3 regions of the Hymenobacter sp. UYCo722 genome follow, and region 2 is predicted to be linked to each of the others. Evidence: riboswitches for the same ligand, from Rfam matches in the RefSeq annotation. Region 2 holds a riboswitch; each other region holds the start of a gene.
The links. A riboswitch is a leader RNA that binds a small molecule or an ion and turns the genes downstream of it on or off. The one in region 2 is predicted to bind S-adenosylmethionine.
Positions count from the first base shown of each region.

Region 1: linked by a shared signal. The riboswitch ahead of metH (methionine synthase) and the one ahead of ABIB44_RS20440 (peroxiredoxin-like family protein) in region 2 are both predicted to bind S-adenosylmethionine.
Region 3: linked by a shared signal. The riboswitch ahead of ABIB44_RS00220 (ATP-grasp domain-containing protein) and the one ahead of ABIB44_RS20440 (peroxiredoxin-like family protein) in region 2 are both predicted to bind S-adenosylmethionine.

Region 1 is NZ_JBEPPC010000006.1:43,848-50,590, reverse strand. It holds gene metF (methylenetetrahydrofolate reductase [NAD(P)H]) at 571-1,527, opposite strand; gene metH (methionine synthase) at 1,626-5,315, opposite strand; SAM riboswitch class I at 5,503-5,611, opposite strand; gene ABIB44_RS14550 (molybdopterin molybdotransferase MoeA) at 5,727-6,743, opposite strand, start outside.
Region 2 is NZ_JBEPPC010000014.1:6,061-12,803, reverse strand. It holds gene ABIB44_RS20445 (O-acetylhomoserine aminocarboxypropyltransferase/cysteine synthase family protein) at 1-1,130, opposite strand, end outside; gene ABIB44_RS20440 (peroxiredoxin-like family protein) at 1,181-1,846, opposite strand; SAM riboswitch class I at 2,215-2,330, opposite strand; gene ABIB44_RS20435 (LysM peptidoglycan-binding domain-containing protein) at 2,659-2,940, opposite strand; gene ABIB44_RS20430 (hypothetical protein) at 3,127-3,546, shown strand; gene ABIB44_RS20425 (erythromycin esterase family protein) at 3,707-6,253, shown strand; gene ABIB44_RS20420 (lysylphosphatidylglycerol synthase transmembrane domain-containing protein) at 6,288-6,743, opposite strand, start outside.
Region 3 is NZ_JBEPPC010000001.1:52,297-59,039, forward strand. It holds gene ABIB44_RS00210 (TonB-dependent receptor plug domain-containing protein) at 1-1,537, shown strand, start outside; gene ABIB44_RS00215 (hypothetical protein) at 1,621-2,049, opposite strand; SAM riboswitch class I at 2,216-2,308, shown strand; gene ABIB44_RS00220 (ATP-grasp domain-containing protein) at 2,762-3,760, shown strand; gene ABIB44_RS00225 (LLM class flavin-dependent oxidoreductase) at 3,897-4,916, shown strand; gene ABIB44_RS00230 (amino acid permease) at 5,068-6,522, shown strand; gene ABIB44_RS00235 (hypothetical protein) at 6,645-6,743, opposite strand, start outside.

The sequences.
Region 1 (6,743 bases), on a different contig from region 2:
GTTTGCGGACTCGCAATATAATAAAAAGTTCTATTTTCAGACCCCTCACACTTGGGTTTCCACCCGTGCTTGGTTGGTATTGTTATTAATTTTACAGACCCGGGTGCTGATAATTTAATGATTTAAGTTATTGGTATAGATAACAATAATTTTATTTCCGCTCGGCAATAGCTCATGAATGACTATGTAATGAAAAGCGTAGGCAAAATGCGGAATAGTAAGAACCTTTATTGGTAAAATTATATTAAAAATTACTAATAGCTCTGCTTTCAGTCGAGCGCAGTAATTCATTGGTGGGTAAAATCAGACCATTGAGCATACGTTTGCTCAGCCTCAAAAGCAGATGGCTAGACATATTTTGTTGGATTAATCCGAGCTGAACCAATTGCTGGCGAACTATACCAACCCTGCCAGCCGGTAACACAAGCTAGCAGGGGGGCATGGTGCTGAGCCTCGTATTGAGTGCTCCGGCTGAGACTGCATTAAAAAAATGGGCGGGTAGCTCGTAAGCCACCCGCCCCATCAACTATTTCCTGCTGGCCGGCTGTTGCAGGCGGATGGTAGCCGCCGCTAAAACAGCTCGGCCGCTACCCGCCGGATGCTTTCCGACTTGCCCATGGAGTAGTAGTGCAGGCAAGGTACGCCGTGGGCCATCAGCTCGCGGCTCTGGTTGAGGCACCACTCGATGCCGATGGCGCGGGCCGCCTCATTGTCGCGGCACTGGCTGATGGCTTCTACCAGCGGCTCGGGCAGGTTGAGGTAAAAGGTTCTGGGCAGCATGGTGAGCTGGCTTTTGGTGGTCAGCGGCTTCAGACCCGGAATGATGGGCACGGTGATACCCGCGTCGCGGCACTTTTTCTCGAACTTAAAAAACTCTTCGTTGTCGAAGAACATCTGGGTCACGATGTACTCGGCCCCCCGGTCAACTTTGTGCTTCAGGAAGCGGAGGTCGGAGGCATAGTTTGAGGCCTCAAAGTGCTTCTCGGGGTAGCCCGCCGTACCGATGCAGAAGTTGGTAGCCCACGTATCGTCCTGCTCCTCATCCAGGTACTCGCCCTTGTTCAGGTTGGCCACCTGGCCGATGAGGTCGCAGGCGTAGGCATGGCCGTCGGGCTCGGGTTTGAAATGGCCTTCCGATTTGATGGGGTCGCCGCGCAGGGCCAGGATGGAGTCGATGCCCAGGAAATGCAGGTCAATCAGCGCGTTCTCCGTCTCCTCCTTCGTGAAGCCGCCGCAGATGAGGTGGGGCACAGTGTCGACGTCGAAGCGGTTTTTGATGGCCGCGCAAATGCCCACCGTGCCGGGCCGGCGGCGCACGGTTTTCTTTTCCAGCAGGCCGTTGGGGTGGTGGCGGTACACGTATTCCTCCCGGTGGTAGGTCACGTCGATGAAGGGCGGCTTGAACTCCATCAGCGGCTCGATGTTCGAGAACAGCGTGTGGATATTTTCGCCCTTTTTGGGCGGCAGTACCTCGAAGGAGAAGAGGGTTTTGCCGTTGGCTTGGGCGAGGTGGTCGGTAACTTTCATGTTTAAGCTGTTAGCTTTTAGCTGCTAGCTATTAGCTCTTGGCAGTAAGTATTTTAAGGGCACGAGCTAATAGCTAGCAGCTAAAGGCTAACAGCCAATTATTTTGGTTCGTAGTTCAAATTCGGCATCAGCCAGCGCTCCAACTCGGGCAGCGGCATGTGCTTCCGCTGGGCGATGTCTGCTACCTGGTCAACCCCAATCCGGCCTAGCCCAAAGTAGCGCGAGTCCGGGTGGGCATAGTACATGCCGCTCACCGAGGAGGCCGGGTACATGGCCAGGTTTTCGGTGAGGATAATGCCGGTCTGGCTCTCGGCATCGAGCAGCTGGAAGAGGGTTATTTTTTCGGTATGGTCGGGGCAGCCGGGGTAGCCGGGGGCGGGGCGCACGCCGCGGTATTTCTCCTGAATGAGGTCGTCGCCGGTGAGGTGCTCATCGGGCGCATAGGCCCAGAATTCGCGCCGTACCCGCTCGTGCAGGCGCTCGGCGAAGGCTTCGGCCAGGCGGTCGGCCAAGGCCTTCACCATGATGCTGGAGTAGTCGTCGTGGTCGGCATCGTACTGCTCAATCAGCTTTTCGATGCCGATACCGGCCGTCACGGCGAAGCCGCCCAGGTAGTCGGCGCGGCCGGATTCCTTGGGGGCCAGGAAATCGGAGAAGGCGACATTGGGAATGCCGGGGCCCTTCTCGCCCTGCTGGCGCAGCGTGAAAAACTCGGTAGTTACGGTTTCACGCGAGTCGTCGGCGTAGATTTCGATGGTGTCGTACCCCTGCGTGTTGGCCGGCCAGAAACCCAGCACGGCGCGGGCCGTGAGCAGCTTCCCATCAATGATTTTGGTGAGCATGGCCTGCGCATCCTCGAACAGCTTGGTGGCGGCTTCGCCCAGCGTGGCATCGTCCAGGATGCGCGGGTAGCGGCCCTTCAGCTCCCAGGTGTGGAAAAAGGGCGTCCAGTCGATGTAGCGGGCCAGCTCGGCGAGGTCGTAATCTTCGAGCACCTTGGTGCCGAGGAAGGTGGGTTTGGTAATACTCACCGTATCCCAGTCCGATTTCACGCCGTTGGCGCGGGCGGCTTCGATGGTGAGGTAGTTCTTGTCGCGCTGGCGGCTGGCGTAGTCGGCACGCAGGGCGTTGTAGTCGTCGGCCACGGTCTGGGCGTAGGCGCGCTCACCCGAGCCGAGCAGGCCTGCCGCCACGCCCACCGAGCGCGAAGCATCGTTGACGTGCACCACCGGCCCGCTGTAGGAGGGCGCGATTTTCACGGCCGTGTGCAGGCGCGACGTGGTGGCCCCGCCAATGAGCAGGGGGATTTTCAGGCCGCGCTTTTCCATGGCCTGGGCCACGTACACCATCTCATCGAGCGAGGGGGTGATGAGGCCGGAGAGGCCAATCACGTCGACCTGCTGGCGCTGGGCTTCGTCCAAAATCTTTTCGAGCGGCACCATCACGCCGAGGTCCACGATGTCGAAGTTGTTGCAGGCCAGCACCACGCCCACGATGTTCTTGCCGATGTCGTGCACGTCGCCTTTCACCGTGGCCATCAGGATTTTGCCGGCCGTCTGGCGCTCCGAGCCCTGCTTGTCGGCCAGTAGGTAGGGTTCCAGGTACGCCACGGCCTTTTTCATCACGCGGGCCGATTTCACTACCTGCGGCAGGAACATTTTGCCAGCCCCGAACAGGTCGCCCACTACGTTCATGCCAGCCATCAGCGGGCCTTCGATGACTTCGAGCGGCCGCCCGACCTGCTGCCGTACTTCCTCGGTGTCCTCGTCGATAAATTCGGTAATGCCCTTCACCAGCGCGTGTTGCAGGCGCTCCCACACGGGCAGGCTGCGCCAGGCATCGGCCACTACTTCGGCCTTGTCCTTCTGCTTCACCGTGTCGGCAAATTCCACGAGGCGCTCGGTGGCGTCGGCGCGGCGGTTCAGGAGCACGTCTTCGCAGAGCTCGAGCAGGTCCTTCGGAATCTCATCGTACACGCCAAGCTGGCCGGGGTTCACAATGCCCATATTTAGCCCCGCCCGGATGGCGTGGTAGAGAAAGGCCGTGTGCATGGCCTCGCGCACCAAGTCGTTGCCGCGGAAGGAAAAGCTGATGTTCGAAATGCCGCCGCTGGTGAGCGCGCCGGGCAGGTGCCCTTTAATCCAACGCACGGCTTCGATGAAGTCGATGGCGTAGTTGCGGTGCTCGTCCATGCCCGTGCCCACGGTCAGGATGTTGGGGTCAAAAATGATGTCGGACGGGTCCATGCCCACTTCCTTGGTCAGGATGTCATAGCTGCGCTGGCAGATTTCCTTGCGGCGTTCCAGCGAGTCGGCCTGGCCGTTTTCGTCGAAGGCCATCACCACCACGGCGGCCCCGTACTGGCGCACCGTATGGGCCCGCTCACGGAAAACGTCTTCGCCCTCCTTCAGTGAAATCGAGTTCACGATGGGCTTGCCCTGCACGCATTTCAGGCCGGCTTCGAGCACGCTCCACTTCGAGGAGTCAATCATGACGGGCACCCGGGCAATGTCAGGCTCCGAGGCGATGAGGTGCAGGAACGTCGTCATCACCTGCTCCGAATCGAGCATGCCCTCGTCCATGTTGATGTCGATGACTTGGGCCCCTTCCTCCACCTGCAGGCGGGCCACGGCGAGGGCTTCCTCATACGCGCCGGTGCGGATGAGGCGGGCGAAGGCGCGCGAGCCGGTCACGTTGCAGCGCTCACCCACGTTCACGAAGAGGCTATCAGGGGTGATGTTGAAGGGTTCGAGGCCGGACAAACGCGTGGCGTTTGAGTTAGAAGTTAAAAGCGAAGCGTTAAAATCCATCACTGGCTTTTCTCCGGATTCTAACGCTTCACTCTTCACTTTTAACTGTTTCAACGCTCGCGGCTTGTACTGCTTCGCCAGCTTGCTCAGCTCCGCAATGTGCTGGGGCGTGGTGCCGCAGCAGCCGCCCACCACGGTCACGATGCCTTCCTTGAGGTATTCTTCCACCAGCGCGGCAAATTCCTGGGCCGACTCGTCGTAGCCGCCAAAGGCGTTGGGCAGGCCGGCGTTGGGGTAGGCCGAAATGTGCACGTCGGAAATCCGGCTCAGTTCCTGCACGTACTGGCGGAGCTGGTCGGCCCCGAGGGCGCAGTTCAGGCCCACGCTTAGCAGCGGCAGGTGGCGGATGCTGTTCCAGAATGCCTCCACCGTCTGGCCACTGAGGGTGCGGCCGGAAGCGTCGGTAATCGTACCCGAAATCATGACGGGCACTTCGCGGCCCCCTTCATCGAAGAACTTCTGCACGGCGTAGAGGGCCGCTTTGGCGTTCAGGGTATCGAAAATGGTTTCGATGAGGAGCGTGTCCACGCCGCCATCCACGAGGCCGCGCACCTGCTCTAAGTAAGCCGTAGCGAGCTCATCGAAGGTCACGGCGCGATAGCCGGGCCGGTTGACATCGGGCGAGAGCGAGGCGGTGCGGTTGGTGGGGCCGACGGCCCCGGCCACGAAGCGCGGCTGCTCGGGCGTGGTGTACTCGTCGGCCGCCTCGCGGGCCAGGCGCGCCGACTCGTAGTTCAGCTCGTACACGACGTGCTCCAGGCCGTAGTCGGCCTGCGCGATGGTGGTGCCCGAAAAGGTGTTGGTTTCCACCATGTCGGCCCCGGCGGCAAAATATTCGGCGTGGATGCCCTTGATGATGTCGGGCCGGGTCAGGCTCAGCAGGTCGTTGTTGCCGCGCAGGGGCTTGGGGTGGTCGGCGAAGCGGGTGCCCCGAAAATCCTCCTCCGTGAGCGGGTGGCGCTGAATCATGGTGCCCATCGCGCCGTCGAGAATCAGCAGGCGCTGGCGTAGGAGCTCGGGAAGCAGGTGGCGCGAGGCCAAATCTTCGCGTGCCGGAGAAATCTGGGGAAGGGTAGGGGCGGAAACGGACATTTCTTTCGGGGTCGAATAGCAGCGTACAGGCGCGTATCCAGAAAGAAACCCGGGCGCGAGCGTCCGGTTCCGGCTGTCATCTTCTTTCACCAAAAAACGCGGTGAAACGGGAGTTGGCACCTACTCGTGGTAGGTTGCCAAGACGTCATCGGGCCCGGTCCCTCGGTCTTTCTGGATAGCAGCGTGATGCGAAGATACGACGGAAGCACAATCTTGGGTAATCCGAGAATCCATCGAGCATCATGCTTCGACTGCGCGGACGCCAGATGAAGCACAACGTTCTATTAGCCGAAAGCGCTACAATGTCCACGCCAGCCACACGCTGCCCGCCGCGAACACGGTTGGCTCCGGGGGCAGCTCCAGAAACGCGGTGGCCCCCAGCAGCCCGGCCAAATCGCCGGAACCGCCCACCCGTAGCGGCGTGGCCAGGCGGCGGCCCTCCGCGTCCACGGTCAGGCGCACGGGTACAAAGTGCGTTAGCTGGGGCTTAAAGTTGATGTCGACGGTGAGCATGGCCGGCATCGGCGCTTCGGGCACCGCGGCCGTTTCGCCGGCTTCGGTGGGCTGCTGCACGGCGCGCAGCCAGGGCCGCACGTAGCGGCAAGCCGTGAGGAACGTGGACACCGGATTGCCGGGCAGCCCGAAAACCACCGGCCCGCCGGCCCGCGCCCCAAACCACATGGGCTTGCCGGGTCGCTGCTGCACTTCGTGGAATATTTCCTCGACGTGTAGCTCGCGCAGCAGGCCGGGCAGGTGGTCGGCGCGGCCCTTGCTCACGGCCCCGCTCAGCACCATGACATCGAAGCCGGCGGCCAGAATATTGGTGAGGCCCACGCGCAACTCTTCCACGTTGTCGGAGAGGTGGAACAGCGAAACCTCGGCCCCCGCCTGCGCAAACAGCGCCTGCAGGGCATACACGTTGGAACGTCGAATCTGGTGCGCCAGGGGGGTGGCCGATAATCCCACCAGCTCGTCGCCGGTGCTCACCACGGCCAGGCGCGGGGCGCGGGTCACGGCCAGTTCGGCCGCGCCCACGGTGGCGGCCACGGCCAGCTCAGCGGGGCCGAGGCGGGTGCCGGGGCGCAGCAGGGTATCGCCGGCGTGGCGGTCGGCAGCCTGCTGGTGAACGTTGACGCCGGGCGCGCCGGGCGGCGGAATCTGGATGGTGGCGCGGTTGTCGTGCAGCAGGATGTCTTCGTAGCGAACCACCGCATCAGCTCCCACGGGCAGCACCGCGCCGGTCATCACCTCCACGGCCTGCTGCGGGCTGGGCAGCGCACGAGTTGGTTCGCCGGCGTACTGGGTGTGCGCGAT
Region 2 (6,743 bases):
ACGTTGGCCAGGTGGCTGATGAGCTTCAGGTTATCAATGAATTGCGTGGCCGTCTCCTTGGTGCCCTTCACCCGGAACGAGAGCACGCCGCCGTAGCCGCGCTTCAGGTATTTGCTGGCAATGGCGTGGTAGGGGCTGCTGGCCAGGCCGGGGTAGTTCACGCTTTCCACCTGCGGGTGCTGCTCCAGCCAGTTGGCTACTTTCAGGGCGTTTTCCACGGTGCGGTCCACGCGCAGGCTCAGGGTTTCGAGGCCGATGAGCAGCTGCCAGGAGTTGAACGGGCTGATGGCCGGGCCAAAGTCGCGCAGCCCTTCCACCCGCGCCCGGATGATGAAGGCGATGTTGCCAAACGTACTGCCCTTGCCGAACACGTCGTTGAAAACCAGGCCGTGGTAGCCGTCGCTCGGCTCCGTAAACTGCGGAAACTTGCCGTTGCCGAAGTCGTAGGTGCCGCCATCCACAATCACGCCGCCCACGCTGGTACCGTGCCCGCCAATCCATTTCGTGGCCGACTCCACCACGATGTTCGCGCCGTGCTCCAGGGGACGGAACAGGTAGCCGCCCGCGCCGAAGGTATTGTCCACAATCAGCGGCAGGTCGTGCTTTTTGGCAATGGCCGCGATGGCCTCAAAATCGGGAATACTGAAGCTCGGGTTGCCGATGGTTTCGAGGTAAATTGCCTTGGTCTTCTCGTCGATGTACTGCTCGAACGAAGCCGGGTTGTCGCCATCGGCAAAGCGCGCCTCAATGCCCAGGCGCTTAAAGGCCACTTTGAACTGGTTGTAGGTGCCGCCATACAGGTAGGCCGTGCTCACGAAGTTGTCGCCGGCCTGCAGAATGTTGTTCAGGGCAATGAACTGGGCCGCCTGGCCCGAGCCGGTGGCCAGCGCCGCCACGCCGCCTTCCAGGGCCGCCACGCGCTGCTCGAACACGTCGGTAGTCGGGTTCATCAGGCGGGTGTAGATGTTACCAAACTCTTTCAGGGCAAACAAGTTGGCCCCGTGTTCGGCGCTCTTAAATACGTAGCTGGTGGTTTGGAACAGCGGCACGGCGCGGGCCCCGGTGGTGGGGTCGGGCTGCTGGCCGGCGTGGAGTTGGAGGGTTTCGAAGTGCTGGGGCTGAACGGACATGAGGTTGCGGTTTTAAGCGTGAAGCGGTTTTTTTTGGATATGAATCTGGACTAAAGCTTGGCCAATGCCTCGAGCAACACGGCCGGGTCGGGGCGCTGCTTGAAGTTGGCTTCGGTGGCGGCCCAGGCAATGGTGCCGTCCTGCGCGATAACGAACGTGCCCGTGAGCGGCAGCTCGCCGCTGTCGTCGCCGTTGAAGGTGGCCAGGTCGATGCCCACGCCGTGCAGCGTGTGGTACACGGCGTCGCCCACTTGGTAGGCCAGCCCGAACTGCTTGGCCACCGTGTTGCCCAGGTCGCTGAGCACCGGAAACTGCAGTTCCTTTTCTTCGGCCGTGAGATTGGTCAGGTCCGGCGTTTGGGGCGAAACCGCTACCAGAGTAGCATTAAAGCCCTTAAACTGGGCCAGCGCCTGATTGTAGGCCCGCAGCTGCACGTTGCAGTAGGGGCACCAGTTGCCGCGATAAAACACCAGCACCACCGGTCCGGCCGCCAACAGCGCCGCCAGTGCAACCGGCTGGCCCAAAGCATCGGGCAACGTAAAATCGGGGACTTTGTGGCCGGCCCGAAGGCTGTGCTGGGCCAGGCCGGTGGCATGCACGGCGGCAATACCGGCATCAATGGTGTGGCTGGCCGTGGCGGGCAGCACGCTAGCTAAGTGTTGGGCCGTAGCGGCCAGTTCGTGCTGAATGGAAGCGGGAGCAGTGTACTTGGACATACGAAGTCAGGAAGAATATCTGGTTGAGGGAGAGATACTTCTTCGGGAGCAAGGGCCCGCTTGGGGCGACAGTCCGGCGCGGCGCTTAGCCGGCGCATGGCCGTGCTCAGCGCATTCGAGGTACCCGCGTGGCCACAACGGGCACCAGGCGCAACGGCATTCCCACGAAGAAGAAAGAGGAGGTTGTTAAGCCGAAATCAGGCTAGCAACAACACGGGCGACAACAGCACATTCGCATTCGCGCCGGGCGCGGTGCCACATTCCGGCCGCCATCGGCCGAAACGAAGAAACCCGAACCTTCGGCGCGCAAGGCGGCCGAAGCAGTCGGGGGAAAAAAAGCAGCATTCGAAGAATTTTCCATGGCACTCGAATCATCTGTCCCAGCGCGGCCGAAGCTGCGGGTGGGTAGGAATTGGCACCTTTCGTTGGTCGAAGGTTGCCAGTGGGTCACGGAGCCTATTCTCTCGCCACTTCTGTATAAAACTTGAAAACTGCCCACCGTTAGCGGGGAGTACCTGTCTGGTAACGGCAAAGGTAGAACAGGATATTTGGAATGGGCAAGCGTTGGAGCAAAAATATTTTTAGCTGGGTCAAAAGGAAGTTCCCAGCACGTCATGCTGAGCTTGCCGAAGCATCTCTACCGCTTCGTTTTTTAGCTATTATCATTGATTACTAATACAGTAGAGATGCTTCGGCTGCGCTCAGCATGACGTTCTTTCTATTGCTACCCATTTATCACCGACCCCGCCAAACGCAAAAAAGCCACCCTGAAACAGAGTGGCTTTTCTCACCTTTTTTCTGCAAAAAAGTACCTAGAGACTAGGTAGGGTCAACACCTGGCCGACTTCAATCAAGTCAGGGTTGGTTCCGATGACCGCCTTATTGGCGTCGTATATCTGGTGCCACTTAGCGGCGTCGCCGTAGTGGTGCTTGGCTATTTTCGAGAGGGAATCTCCACTGACAACAGTGTACGTATCCCCAGAAGTTTCCGGTTTTGCGTTGCCGAAAAAATCGGTGCCGCCGGCCGCCGGCTTAGCAGCGGGCTCTACGGGTTTTTGGTCGCCTTTGTCGCTGATGAAATCGAAGAGTCCCATGGGGTTTATTAAATTAAGTGGTGCGAATGATTTCACCGGGAACCTCACGGTTGGGCCGGCCGGGTTGCTATACGCACTTGGTGCGGCGGGGTTTCGCGGCCAACTCTTTTGCCCCGGTATCGTAAGCCGACGAGTTCGCCGTGCGCGGGCTACCACTTCATTCTTTCACCATTACTCGTTGTGCTCATGAAACTCCAGTCCCTTTTTTCGCTTCGTTATTTTGCCAGCCTACTGGTGCTCGTGTCGCTATTTGCTGCTTCGTGCAGCAACGACAAAGGCAAAGTAGAAGGCGTGAACATGCTGTACGGCACCGACAGCAAGGTGTGGAAAACCGCTAAAGAAACCGATACTTCCGGCGACAAAGTGAAGCAAACTGATGCCCAGAAACAGGAGGAGCTGCGCATTTTTGCCAACGGCACCTACAACATGACCGGTGCTTCGGGAGCTGTGAACGGCAAATACACGTTCGACCAGGCCGGCAAAACCATCACGATGACGCCTGATGGCTCGACTACCAGCAACACCTTCGCCGTGGAAACCCTCACCGACGATAAGCTGACGCTGAAGTCGGCCGACGGCGCGGCCCTGATGCTGGAAAAAGAGTAAGCTTCCAAACCCAACTGCCCGGAAGGCCCCGAACCACGCTGGTTCGGGGCCTTTTTTCTTTTTCAGCAGTCGCGGCCATCCTATTTCGCTTGTCCATCAGCGAGCTAACTTGCTGCCCATTCCGGCCGCGCCGCGCGGTTCTTCCACTTTTCTCTGCTGAATGTTTTCTGATTTGAAAACGGCCTTCGCCCTACTCGCGGCGGCCCTACTCGCTCCGGCGGCCTACGCCCAAGCCCCCACTCCCCTGCCCGTTCACGTCGTGCGCAGCATCAATCCAGTCGATACTGACTTTCGGGACCTGGAATTTCTGAAAACCGAAATTGGCCCGGCCCGGGTGGTGATGCTGGGCGAGCCCAGCCACGGCGAAGGCAATGTATTCGAGGCCAAAATCCGGCTCCTGCGCTACCTGCACGAGCGGCTGGGCTTTACGACGGTGGCGTTTGAGAGCGGGTTCTACGATTTGCACAAGGCCCAGCAGGCACTGGAAGCCGGGCGGCCAGCGCAGGAAGCTATTGGTAACAGCGTATTCCCGGTCTGGACCAGCACGCAGGAATTTCAGGCCGTGCTACCGCTTATCGGCAAAGGCGGGCTGCGTGTAGCCGGCTTCGACCCGCAGCTGATGAGTGAAGGCTACAGCGGTGATATGGTGGACGACCTAGAAGCGTTTCTGGCCCCGCAGAAAGCGGCGGGCCTGCTCAATTATGAATACCTCGAAGAAGTCATTGGCTTTATGGGCGAGCAATTTGCTTTTCTGCCCACCACCAAGCTGACCGATTTTGAGAAGGAAATGGCCAAAACAACTCACCTGGTGGACAAAGCCGCCGCCAGCCCCGACGCCAGGCGGCGCACCGAGGCCGCTTTCTGGCAGCAAAACCTGCGCAGCCTACTGGCCCAGGCCCGCGACTACGCCGCCCACGACGCCAATGCCAAGCTGGAAGAGCAGTTCATCGCCACCGACAGCAACCCGCGCGATGCCCAGATGGCCGACAACTTGCTGTGGTACGTGCGGGCTCATCCGCAGGAGAAAGTGGTGTGCTGGGCGGCCCTGCCCCACCTGGCCAACCGCACCGACCACTTCGAAAATGCCGAAATTCAGGCCTATCGCCCCATGGGCCGCGCCGTGAAGAACGGCCTCGGGCCGGACCAAGTGTACATTCTGGGCACGCTGAGCGGCAGCGGTACCCACGGTTTCCCGGCTATGGGGTATAAGCCGGTGCCCGCGCCAGTGGCCGGCTCGCTCGAGGCCGCGTTGCTGGCCCAACCGGGGGACTACGCCTTTGTGAGTCTGAAGCATGACGCGCCCGGCCAGCGCCTGACTACCTATGCTTTCGACTATCAGCCCTTGGCCGGCCCGTGGAGCGAGGCGGTGGATGGATTCCTGTTTCTGCGCAGCGTGAACCCGTCGCACGGTGCAACGGCCGTGGTGGCGGCCTTGCCAATGACCCCGCCCGATAGTGCGGCGGCCCGCTCCGGACCCACCGCCCTGAATCCGGCCGGCCGGCCGCGCCAGGTGCGGGCGGCTACTGGCACCGCGACCTTACGCGGGGTGGTGCTGGACCAGAAAACGGGCCAGCCGGTGCCATACGCTTCGGTTTCGGTGCCCGCTCAGGGCGTGGGCACGGTGGCCGATGGGCGGGGCCGCTTTGCCTTGCGGGCAGCGGGTGGCGAAGTCCAGGTGAGCAGCGTGGGCTACGCGACGGCTAGCGTAGCCGCCACCGCCGCACCCCTGACGGTGCGGCTGGCCCCGGCCGCCTACGAGCTAGCGGGCGTGCAGGTGCGCGGCGAAAGCCTGGACCCGCGCAAAATAATGAAGAAAGTGTTGGCTGCCCTGCCCAAAAACTACGAGCAAGCCGACTACGTGGCTGAAGTGTACACCCACCGCCGCCTCAGCAATTTCGACACGCTGCGCTACGAGGCGGAGTACGTGAGTCAGGTAGTGGAGCCAGCCGGCTACCGCAATTTCACCGGGGGCTTCCTGGGCCTGGGGCCGCGCGAAAAACACCGGATACGGGAAGTACGGGTGTTGACCAAGCCCAAAACCCCGCTCGGCTGGTTTGACCTGAGCGCCGGCGGGCAGGGCTTTTATACGGCCGCGGCCGACCCGGTGCGCACGATGCCGCTATTCAAAGCCAGCACCTGGCGCAAATTCACGCTACACTTGGACAGCGTGCAGCAGCAGGGCGACGAAACCGTGTACGTGCTGAGCTTCGTGGCCCGGCGCGCCAATCACCGTAGTACGGGCACTTACCTCACGGGCCGGCTGTCGGGACGCTTCTACGTGCAGCAGCGCGACTATGCCGTGCGGCGCTACCAGGCCCTGTGGGAGCACGATACGCTGACGATGAATGCCATAGCCCGGCAGCACGCCGGCCGCCACGACCGCATTGCACCGCATTACAACACCATTTATGCCGACGACCGTACCGACCATTTTGTGGAGTACGAGCGCGGCACCAACGGGCGCTACTACGTGGCGCACAGCGTGGCCCAGGCCGTGAGCGCCGGACGGGTGCTGGGCAAAGCGCCGCATCATCACCAGATATTGTGCGAGGAATACTTCACGCCCCAGCCCGCCACCACGCCACCCCTGCCGCCCGACCCCAAACTGGACCCGCGCCTGGCCGACGGCGAAATCTACCAACTCTACAAAGCCATCCCGCACCCCGAATTCTGGCAAACCTACCAGCGCCCCACGGCGGGAAAATGAGGCAGGAAGGGGGTTAAAAGCAAGGAGTTAAAATCTAACTGGTTTTCAACTTCTCACTCTTAACTCCCTTCGCGAACACCCGCGCCACCCAGCGCGGCAGGAAAACAGTGCCCAGCACCAGGTACAGGTAGTACGTGACTACCCGATACAGCAGCACCATGAAGCTGGTGAGCGTGGCCGTGCCGATGAACTTGCCGAAGAACGTGGGGAACGCGCCTTCCACGATGCCCGCGCCGCCCGGCGTGATGGCCAGCAGCAGCAGCACTTTGTAGGTGAGGTTGCGGGCGAAGATGAACAGGAAGGTATCCGTATCCATTGGCACGAAGGCCGCGATAAGGCAGCCGATGACGAGGTAGCGGGCCGTCCAGACGAAGAAGGTGCTGGCCGCCGCCCGCCACCAGTAAATAGCTGGGTTACCGCGCAGCTGCTCCGAAGCCCGGGCCATTTCCTGGCCGTGGAGGTAGGCTTTGCGCCGCCAACGCTTCAGCAC
Region 3 (6,743 bases), on a different contig from region 2:
CCTCTACGGCCCCGATGCCGTGGGCGGCTTCGTCAACATCGTCACCAAAACCTTCGCCGCCACCCACCGGCCCGATGGCGTGGAAATCGGCGGCACGTTCATGGCCGGCGAGTACGACCTGAAAACCACCAACGCCGGCTTCTACGGCCAGGATAAGGGCCTGCGCCTGGCCGGCGGCATCCTCAACAACACGGCCAGCGGCCAGCTGCTGAACCTGCCCGGCGGGGGGCGCAACGACTTCAAGCTGAATACCTACTCGCTCTCGGGCGCGTACCAAATCAGCCCCAAACTCAGCGCCGCCGCCCGCGCCAGCTTCGACCGGCGCGACTACAACGCCCAGAACTTCTACACCACCAACGCCGGCGACCGCGCCCGCGAAACCACTTCGCGCGACTGGTACCAAGGCCAATTACGCTACGACTGGAACACCCGCGCCCGCACCGAGTTGCAGCTGGTGGGCACGTCCAGCACCGACTATTATCTCTACACCCCCACCTCGGTCGCCAGCGACCACCTCATGCACTACCTCAACCTGCAGGGCCAGCACCAGCTGCGCCTCTCGGATAAGGTGCAATTGACCCTCGGTGGCCAGGCCGACCGCCGGAGCGTGCGTAGCAACGACCGTGGCAACCACGCCGTGTGGCACCAGGGCGCATTCGCCGTGGCCGGCCTCACGCCCCGCGCCGGCCTGAACCTGACCGCCGCCCTGCGCCTCGACCACGACCAGGCCTATGGTACCGAAGTGCTGCCCCAGCTCACGGCCAGCCAGCAGGTGGGCGACAAGCTGACGGTGCGCGCTGCCGTGGGCCGGGCCATTCGGGCGGCCAACTTTACCGAGCAGTACAATTCGGCCATCCGGCCCGGCACGGTGCCCAATGGCTTCAACGTAGGCAATCCGGGCCTAGAAGCCGAGCGCACCTGGAGCTACGAAGGTGGCCTCGACTACGTGCTCTGCCCGGCCCTGACGCTGCGCGGTACCTATTTCAACCGCTACGGCCGCAACCTGATTGACTACGTGGCCACGCCCGGCAGCACCGTGCAGGCCGGCACCGGCTTCACCAACCTGAACCCGGCCAGCACCTACCGCTTCGCCCAGAACCTGTTTGCCGTGAGCACGCAGGGCCTCGAATTCGAAGCTACTACGCGTGCGCAGTTAACCACCGGCCTGCGCCTCGACGGCAGCCTGGGCTACACCTACACCCACCTGAACGTGGACGGCAATATCACGTCGCAGTACTTGAGCAACGTGGCCCGGCAACTGGTGAGCGGCAACCTGAGCCTGGTGCATCGCCGCTTCACCGCCAGCCTGGGCGGGGTATATAAGCAGCGTGCCGGCCTGCCCCCGGTAGGTGACTTCACCCTCTCAACCGATTACGTGGTCATCAACGGCCGCCTCGACGTGGCCCTGCTGCCCGAGCGTCTGTGGGTGGTGGGCCAGGCCCAGAACCTGTTCAATGCCCACTATTCGGACCTGCTGGGCGCTCAGATGCCCGGCCGCTGGCTAATGGCCGGCGTGCGCCTGGCTCTGCGGCGGTAGGACATTCAGACTGCCAGAACGCCCTAACACAGGAACGTCATGCTGAGCTATGCTCGGCATGACGTTCTTTTTTTTGGCTGCTGCTAACCAATTGCCGCCTTCAGCCATTTCTTGGCTTCTTTTAGCGTGCGGTGCTGGGAAGTTGCGATTTCGTAGTTGTTGGCTTCAGCCACGTTGTGGGTATAGTTCTGCACTGAAATCTGGCCGAACACCGTTTCGGGTACTACGAAGCTGACGTGGTGAATGCCGGCGCGCTGGGCGCGAATGTTCCAGTCGGTGCGCATCCATTCCTGGTCGGTGGGTTTCACGGCCTGTACCTGGCGGGTATCGGCGAGCCAGCCCAGGGGCTTGGTGCGGGCGGCTTCGGTTTCGTAGAGTTCCAGGCCGCGGTTCATCAGGAAGCGGAACTGCTCGCTGTTGGCAAAGCCACTCCAGGAGATGATAAAACAGGGCACCTCGGGGGCAAAAAGCAGGCTGCCGTAAGGCTCGGCGTGTACAACGGTATCAGACATGAATAAGTGGTATTCGGACAATTGCTGCAAGGCGAAAAGTACGCACCAGCCAAACGCCTCCTCCATACGCGGGCCAGGGTGGTGAAGTTGCTCGGAGAAGTTGGTGTGGCGGGAGTGGAAATTGCGGACTACCTTTGTGCCATCAATTCTTTCTCCTGAAGGATTGTTTTTATACAGAGGCGCTGAGAGACAGGCTCAACGAAGCGCCGGCAACCATCCGCAATTGCGGGCAAGGTGCCAATTCCTGCACATATAAAAACAAGTTGCCGTGGAAACTGCCAACAACTCCCCCTTGCAATCACTCACCCTCGTTACCCGGCCCGCTGCGATGCGGGTGGCCGGGCTGGGCTGTTGTTGCTGTTGTTGTCTGGCTTAGCCTTCCCCGAGTCGATGTTCGCGGGTAGGTAGGCAGGAAAGGCCGATGGCTTTCGCACGTCCGGCTTCGCATGCCTGCTGGTGGCGTTCGTAAGTTCTTTTTCAGGGTATAGCTCGGTTGCGGCACGGCGTGTTTTCGCCCGTTGGAGTCCACTTTGCTAGCACTGTGCCTGGCCTGCGCCTCCGGTGTTTACCCTGAATTTCGGACTGCTGAATTCGCCCGAGAACTGCTAGCTCAATCCCTCATTTTTTTGGTTTTTCATGCTTTGGCGAGCGCTGCTATTTGGCGAATGCCAAAGGCGCATCCTGCTACTAACTCAATTAACTTTTCTGTTTTATGTCACTCCCTCAAAAGCCCATTGGCATTTATTTCGAGCACCCCGAATGGTTCAAGCCGCTGTTTGCGGAGCTGGAGCGCCGGGGCCTGCCCTACGAAAAAATTGATGCCGCGCATCACCTCTTCAACCCCGCCGAGAAGGAGAGCGGCTACAGTCTGGTCGTGAACCGCATGAGTTCTTCGGCTTACCTGCGGGGCCACGGGCAGGGTATTTTCCACACGGCCGGCTACGCCACGCACCTCGAGCGCATCGGCACGCGCATCATCAACGGCTCGGCGGCCACGGCCATTGAAACCAACAAGGCCCGGCAGCTTTCGCTATTCGAGTCGCTGGGGCTGAAGTACCCAAAGTCGCTGGTGATAAACCATGCCTCGCGGGCCGTGGATGCGGCCCGGCAGCTACGCTTTCCCATCGTGGTGAAGGTGAACATCGGGGGCAGCGGCGCGGGCATTATCCGCTTCGACACCCTGGAAGGCCTGCAGGCGGCCGTCGAGAACAACCAGATTGACCTCGGCATCGACCAAACCGCGCTGGTGCAGGAATACGTGACACCTCGCGGCGGCAATATCCATCGGGTGGAGATGCTGGACGGCAAGTTTCTCTACGCCATGAAGGTGTTCACGACCGGCGAGAGCTTCAACCTGTGCCCGGCCGAAATCTGCCAGATTCCGGAGGAGCAGTCGGCCGAATTCTGCCTGACGGAAGCCCCCAAGAAAGGCATTCAGGTGGAAGCCTTCACGCCGCCGGCCGAGGTAATTGCGGCCGTGGAGCGCATTGTGGCCGCCGCCAAAATTAACGTGGGCGGCATCGAATACCTCATCGACGACCGCACCGGCGACGTGCTCTATTACGACATCAACGCCCTGTCCAACTTCGTGGCCGACGCCGTGAACGTAGTCGGTTTCGACCCTTACGCGCGTTTTGTTGACTACCTCGAAACGCAGCTGCCGGCCGTGTCGGCAGCGGCTCCCGTAGCCGCTGAATTGGCCACGGCATAAACCATCTCACTAACAAATGAACGTCATGCTGAGCTTGTCGAAGCATCTCTACCGCTTCGTTATGGCAGCATTGATTACTACTGCGGTAGAGATGCTTCGGCTAGCTCAGCATGACGTTCTGTTAATTAAAAAAGCCATGAAATTTGGATATTGGATGCCCGTATTTGGGGGCTGGCTGCGCAACGTGGAAGACGAGCACATGCCCACCGACTGGAGCTACGTGAAGAAACTGGCGCAGCGCAGCGAAGCCCTGGGCTACGACCTCACGCTGATTGCGGAACTGTACCTGAACGACATCAAGGGCACCGAAGCGGCGTCGCTGGAGGCCTGGAGCACGGCCGCTGCTTTGGCTGCCGTGACGGAGCAGCTGGAAATTATGGTGGCCGTGCGGCCCACGTTTCACAACCCCGCGCTGCTGGCCAAGCAGGCCGCCAACATTGATTTGATTGCCCCCGGGCGCTTGTCGCTGAACGTGGTGTCGAGCTGGTGGAAGGATGAGGCCACCAAGTACGGCCTGCACTTCGAGCAGCACGACGACCGGTACGCCCGCACCCGCGAGTGGCTCGACGTGGTGACCAACGTGTGGAAGCAGGACCATTTCAGCTACGATGGCAAGTACTACCAGGTGGCCGACAATGTGCTGCAGCCCAAGCCCGCCAAAGCCCCGTTCCTGTACGCGGGCGGCGAGTCGGAAGCGGCCAAAGACCTGATTTCGACCCAGTGCGACGGCTACGTGATGCACGGCGACTCGCCGGCGCAAATTGGGGCCCGCATTGCCGACATGCGCCGCCGCCGCGAGCAGAAAGGCCTGCCCCCGATGAAGTTTGGCGTGGCCGGCTACACAATTGTGCGCGACAACGAGCAGGACGTTAAAAAGGAGCTGGACCGTATTACCAATGTGAAAGCCTCGTCGGCCGGCTATGGCAACTACCAGCAGTGGCTGGCCGGCACGCAGCTCGAGCAGCAGGTGTCGCTGCAGGACTACTCGGTGTCAAACCGGGGCCTGCGCACCGGCCTCACCGGCACCCCGGCGCAGCTGCAGGACCGGATTGGTGAGTTCGAGAACGTGGGCGTTGATTTTTTCCTGCTGCAGGCCAGTCCGCAGCTGGAGGAAATGGAGCGCTTTTCGGAAGCCGTTATTCAGGTGCTGGCGTAGGTGCACGTCTTTCAGTAACCGTCATGCTGAGCGCAGCCGAAGCATCTCTACCGCAATAGTAAATGAATTACTTACGTGGTAGAGATGCTTCGGCTACGCTCAGCATGACGTTCTTTTTTGTTTGCACCACTGGTGCGTCCTCAACATTTTCATGCTTAAAAAATCATTAGAGCTGCTTCGAGCGGAAGCAGCTGAAACCGGGGCCAATACCCTCAAACGCAGCCTGAATGGCGTGAGCCTGATTGCCATCGGTATCGGGGTTATTATTGGAGCGGGTCTTTTTTCGCTCACCGGCATCGCGGCGGCGAACAACGCGGGGCCGGCGGTTACGCTTTCGTTCATTGTGGCGGCCGTGGGCTGCGCTTTCTCGGCGCTGTGCTACGCCGAGTTTGCGGCGCTGGTACCCGTGTCGGGTTCGGCCTACACCTATTCGTATGCCACGATGGGCGAATTGTTCGCCTGGATTATTGGCTGGGATTTGGTGCTTGAGTACTCGGTGGGGGCGGCTACGGTGGCCATCAGCTGGTCGCAGTACCTCATCAAATTCCTCAGTAAGTACGGGCTGCACATTCCGGCGCGGCTGGTGATGTCGCCGTTCGAGTCGGCCACGCTGGCCGATGGCAGCACCGTGAGCGGCTATGTAAACGTGCCGGCCATGCTCATCGTGCTGGCCATTACGGCCATCGTTACGCGGGGTACCAAGGGCTCGGCCTGGTTCAATGCGCTGGTGGTGGCCCTGAAGGTGGCCGTGGTGCTGGTGTTCATCGCGCTGGGCTGGAAGTACATCGACCCGGCCAATTACCAGCCCTACATCCCGGCCAATACCGGTAAGTTTGGCGAGTTCGGCCTGAGCGGAATTCTGCGCGGAGCGGGCGTCATTTTCTTCGTCTTCATCGGTTTCGATATCGTGGCCACCATGGCGCAGGAAACCAAGAATCCGCAGCGCAACATGCCCATTGGCATCCTGGGCTCGCTGGCGGTGTGCACGGTGCTGTTCGTGCTGTTCGGCCATGTACTCACCGGCCTGGCCAACTACACCGAGTTCAAGAACAGCGCCGCCCCGGTGGCCATTGCCATTGAGAAAACGCCCTACGCCTGGCTGTCGTCGGCCGTGATTATGGCCATTCTCATCGGCTACACGTCGGTTATTCTGGTCGATTTGCTGGGGCAGTCGCGGGTGTTTTTCTCCATGTCGAAGGATGGGCTGCTGCCGCCGGTATTCTCCCGGCTGCACCCGAAGTTCAATACGCCGTCGCAGTCCACGCTGCTGCTGGGGTGCTTTATCGCGCTGTTTGCGGGCTTCGTGCCCATTGCGGTCGTGGGCGAGATGACGAGCATCGGTACGCTGCTGGCCTTCGTGATGGTGTGCCTGGGCGTGATGATTATGCGCAAAACCAACCCCGATGCGCCGCGCTCGTTCCGCACGCCGTGGGTGCCGGTGGTGCCTATTCTGGGCATTGTGGTGTGCGTGGTGATGATGGCCTCGCTGCCCTGGGAAACGTGGCTGCGCCTCATCGTGTGGCTGGCCATCGGCATGGTTATCTACTTCGGCTACGGCAAAAAGCACAGCAAGCTGCGCCTGGCTTCAGAGAATAGTCAAGAGTGAGAAGGGCCATACAAGTCCGTTATGCCGAGCGCCGCCGAGGCATCTTGCGTGCTGTAGTAAACTCAGTCGATTGAATTACTGCCACACGCGAGAGGCCTCGGCGGCGCTCGGCCTGGCGTTCTTTAGTGCGTAGTGAGCCCGTTGGCGTCCAGCTCGTCGTCATCCCGCACCCGGCCGAGGTCGCCTTCGAGGTCAAGCTCGCCTGCTCCGATGGCGGTGGC